Regions from separate parts of the Brevibacillus aydinogluensis genome, predicted to be linked through region 2. Evidence: predicted binding sites of a transcription regulator. Region 2 holds the regulator's gene; the other holds the start of a gene.
What was found. Region 2 encodes Rex, which represses fermentation and respiration genes when NADH is low (regulators of the CRP and FNR family bind a similar motif). Its sites were predicted from a motif close to TTGTGAAATATTTCACAA; they were not measured.
Positions count from the first base shown of each region.

Region 1: lpdD (prenylated flavin chaperone LpdD) is a predicted target of Rex. The motif match lies at 697-714, and genes of this name have one in related genera.

Region 1 is NZ_OY569118.1:3,355,703-3,357,902, reverse strand. It holds gene Q7F15_RS16520 (Crp/Fnr family transcriptional regulator) at 1-498, opposite strand, end outside; gene lpdD (prenylated flavin chaperone LpdD) at 828-1,178, shown strand; gene Q7F15_RS16510 (nitrate reductase subunit alpha) at 1,435-2,200, shown strand, end outside.
Region 2 is NZ_OY569118.1:2,196,354-2,198,553, reverse strand. It holds gene Q7F15_RS10725 (ComEC/Rec2 family competence protein) at 1-174, shown strand, start outside; gene Q7F15_RS10720 (ComEC/Rec2 family competence protein) at 68-469, shown strand; gene Q7F15_RS10715 (redox-sensing transcriptional repressor Rex) at 487-1,110, shown strand; gene Q7F15_RS10710 (amidohydrolase) at 1,126-2,200, shown strand, end outside.

The sequences.
Region 1 (2,200 bases), 1.2 Mb from region 2:
TTCGATTCCATATGTATTCCCCAAACGAATAAGCAGCGAACACAGAATTCCCAGTTTGCCGAACAACATCAAATCGCGCAATTTGGATTGCGTCAACCGATTCATCAGTCCGATCCACTTCATGAACTCTACGGCCAGATCGCCATGCTGCAGCAGCAACGCTTCCAGATCTTGTTGCTGGATGATTCCGACAGCAGCATCCTCAAGAATTTCCGCACCAAAAAAATGAACAGATTCGCGAAAAGGGTCCACTTGGCCGAAGAGATCTCCTGCCTGATGCGTGTAAATGACCAAGTGTTTGCCGTCATCAGTCGCTTTGGTAATGCGCACCCTTCCTTTATGGAGAAAGTACAGTTTGTCCGCCGGGTCCCCTTCCCAAAATAAATGCGATCCCGCAGGAAAATGGTTGTCGCACATGATTTCCTTCAGTTTGGCAAAATTCCCCTCTGAAAAGCAGGACGTATTCCGAATGCTCCCTGCGAGATCCGCTTTTATCATCGGTGGTTCCCTCCTGTTTCGATAATCCCGATTCACCATATATAAACGGAGCCGCATGTGGTGTGAACAGCATAACACGAAAGGACATAGCAAGACCACATGATGAGGAAATTTCGTCCAAAATACCCAACTCAGTATTCCCCCGTACGTGCTGGTTTGCTTTACGTTTTTCATCATAAAAAAAGGGAGGTGCCGCTATTGTGATCTTGGTCACATATCTGCAACCTTTTTTCAGCGTGTGACCAAGATCATTCGTGATGCGGAACTGCGGTGTTATTATGATGAGTGCAGGACAGGTCAGGACTGAAAGAGAAGAGGCGTCGAGCTTTATGGATAAATCAATTCATTTTGAGATGGTAGAGATTCGCCCGTTCATGATGGGAAGGGACGTGGTCTTCCTGGTTACCGGGGGGACGGCCCACATCGGGGCGTCAGCAACAGCATACGTCACCAATGATCAGGACGTACAAGTTGAGGTGTTGGCTCTGCCCGGCCATCGGGAAGGACCGCTCGCTGCCGAACTGGCAGAGACGGCATGCCGCACACTTGGCCGCACCGTCGCTGTATTGGCGGGGATCCATCTGGATCAACCGTCCCGCCAGGACATTGAAACAGTCGTTGCCGAAGCGAAAAGAAAAATGAGCCAGATGCTTGATCAATGGAACAACGGGCAGAAATGAGGCATGAAAATGACGGCGCATACGCCAACCGCCCGGTGTATGCCGCAAATCGGCGGATGAACGTAGCTGGGGAAAAAGCGGACTTCTTCGTACGGAGGAGTCCGCTTTTTGTCGATTTTTTGAAACCTGGTGTTTATCGGGCGTCCAACGCGGTGATATTGTGATTTTTTTCACATGAAAAGTGAACATGGAATGCTACATTGAGAAGCAACGGGATGAACAAAGCATAGCGCCGCACCTACAACAAGGGAGGTATATCATGGGCAAGAAAACGCCATTGTTTCAGAAACTGAGATACTTCTCCAAACGGGAACAATATTCCGAAGGCTGGAGTGAAATGTCCCCCGAGAACCGGGACTGGGAAGATATGTACCGCAGGCGGTGGCAGCACGACAAGGTCGTACGTTCGACCCATGGCGTGAATTGCACCGGTTCCTGCAGCTGGCAAATATTCGTCAAAGACGGCATTGTCACGTGGGAAACGCAACATACGGACTATCCCTCGACCGGTCCGGACATGCCGGATTTTGAACCGCGCGGATGTCCGAGGGGAGCCAGCTTCTCCTGGTATTTGTACAGCCCGCTGCGCGTCAAGTACCCCTACATACGAGGCGCGCTCCTCGACTTGTGGAAACAAGCGAAAAACAAAGAGAAAGACCCGGTGCGGGCATGGGCCAGCATTGTGGAAGATCCAAAGAAGGCGAAGCGCTATAAATCGGCCCGCGGAAAAGGCGGGTTTGTCCGCGTCTCCTGGGATGAGGTGACGGAAATCATCTCGGCGTCGATGATCCATACGATCAAAAAGTACGGACCGGATCGGATCATCGGGTTTTCGCCGATTCCGGCGATGTCCATGGTCAGCTATGCGGCTGGCTCCCGCTTCCTTTCGCTCATAGGTGCACCGCTGCTCAGCTTCTACGACTGGTACGCCGATTTGCCGCCGGCATCGCCGCAAATTTGGGGAGATCAGACGGATGTTCCAGAAAGCAGCGATTGGTTCAATTCCGGCTATATTCTCGTAT
Region 2 (2,200 bases):
GACAAGAAGCTGTTGCCCGTCGCGGACGGCGACGCGATCGAGACTGGACAACGACGTGGTGTTGGACGTGCTTCATCCCAGCGAACCGCTGTTTTTGTCTCCGCAGGACAATTCCCTGGTATTCCGGCTGCGACACGGCCAGCTTCGCTTTCTCTTCGCCAGCGCCATCAATGAAAAGGCGGAAGAGCGCCTATTGGAGCAGTACGGCGGGCAGTTGAAGGCGGAAGTGCTGAAGGTGGCCGACCAGGGGAGAAATCAGGCCTCTTCCCAGCCGTTTCTCTCCAAGGTGGACCCGCAGGTGGCAGTCATTCTGACCGGCAAGTCCCGAAACGAGCTGAAAGACAGCCAGGAGGAAGTGCTGGAACGACTGGGCGAATCATGGGCGGAGACCTTCATCACCAGCCAGCACGGCACGATCACGATTCTGTCCAACGGCCGCGATTACCGTGTCGTCAAGCGAAAAACGTAAGGAGGGAGGACCGTACGGTGGCCAAAAGTGAAAAAATTTCAGAAGCGGTTGTTCGCCGTTTGCCGATCTATCTGCGCTATTTGAGCTATCTGCAGCAAGTGGGCGTGACGACGGTATCCTCCCAGCAGATGGGCAAAAATCTGGACATCAACCCCGCCCAAATCCGCAAAGATTTAGCCGCGTTCGGCGATTTCGGCAAAAAAGGCATCGGCTATGACGTCAACTACCTGGTGGAAAAAATCCGCCAGATTCTCAAACTGGATCAGGAAATCCGCGTCGCGCTCGTCGGCGCCGGCCATCTCGGCCATGCCATCAGCAATTACAATGCGTTCCTGAAGGATCAGATACGGATCGCGGCGATTTTTGACAGCGATCCGGCCAAGCAGGGCAAGCAGATCGCAGGGATCACGATCCAGCCGTTGGAAGAGCTGAAAGAGACGGTGAAGGAGCGTCACATTCGCCTGGCGATCATTACGGTCCCGGCTGCCGCCGCACAATCAGTGGCCGATCTCTTGATCGAGGCGGGGATCGAAGGCATTCTCAACTTCGCGCCGACGACCATTCGGACGGAGAAAGAGGTGCGCATCCACTATGCGGATGTGACGTCCAGTCTGCAAAGCCTGGCTTATTATCTAACGTAAGAACGGAGTGGTACGATGAAACAGACGATCTTGACTCACGCCACCGTGATCACCGTAAACGAACAGAACGAAGTGATTCATGATGGGGCCGTCGCGTTTGCCGGCAGCACGATTACGTACGTTGGGCCGACGCCTGAGGATGTGTCCGGCTACGACGAGGTGATCGACCTGAAGGGCAACTACGTCCTGCCGGGCCTGATCAACACGCACGGCCATGCGGGCATGTCGCTGTTGCGCGGATACTCAGACGATCTGCCGCTGCAGCAGTGGCTCGAAGACAAAATGTGGCCGCTGGAAGCGCAGTTTACCGGCGACCATGTGAAATGGGGCACATACCTGTCGCTGATTGAAATGATTCGCACGGGGACGACAACGTTTGTCGACATGTACGACCACATGGACGAAGTGGCGAAAGCTGTGGAAGCAACCGGGATGCGCGCCCGGCTGTGCCGCGGCATGATCGGCCTCTGCTCGGAGGAAGAGCGGGCGGCAAAACTTGAGGAGGCCACCGATTTTGCCAAAAACTGGCACAATCAGGCGGACGGCCGCATCACCACGATGCTTGCACCCCATGCGCCTTACACCTGCCCGCCGGAATTTATCATGCAAATTGTGGAACGGGCAGAAGAGCTTGCTTTGCCGATTCACATCCACATGTCGGAAACGAAGTGGGAAGTGGGGCAAAACGAGCAGGATTATGGCCTTCGTCCGGTCGCCCACCTGGAAAAACTGGGCGTGTTCCGCCGTCCGACGCTGGTAGCTCATGCCGTCCATTTGACGGATGAAGAAATAGATGTATTGGCAAACTATCAGGTGAAAGTCTCCCACAATGTGGTGAGCAACCTGAAGCTGGCCAGCGGCGTGGCGCCGGTTCCCAAAATGTTGGCGAAGGGGATCAGCGTTTCGCTGGGTACAGACAGCACCGCCAGCAACAACAACCTGAACCTGTTTGAAGAGTTGAAGCTGGCTGCTATTCTGCACAAGGGAGTGAGCTACGATCCCGTTGCCGTTCCGGCGGAAGAAGCGCTGCGCATGGCTACCCGCTACGGGGCGGATGGCGTGTTCCAGCCGGATGCGCTGGGGTCGATTG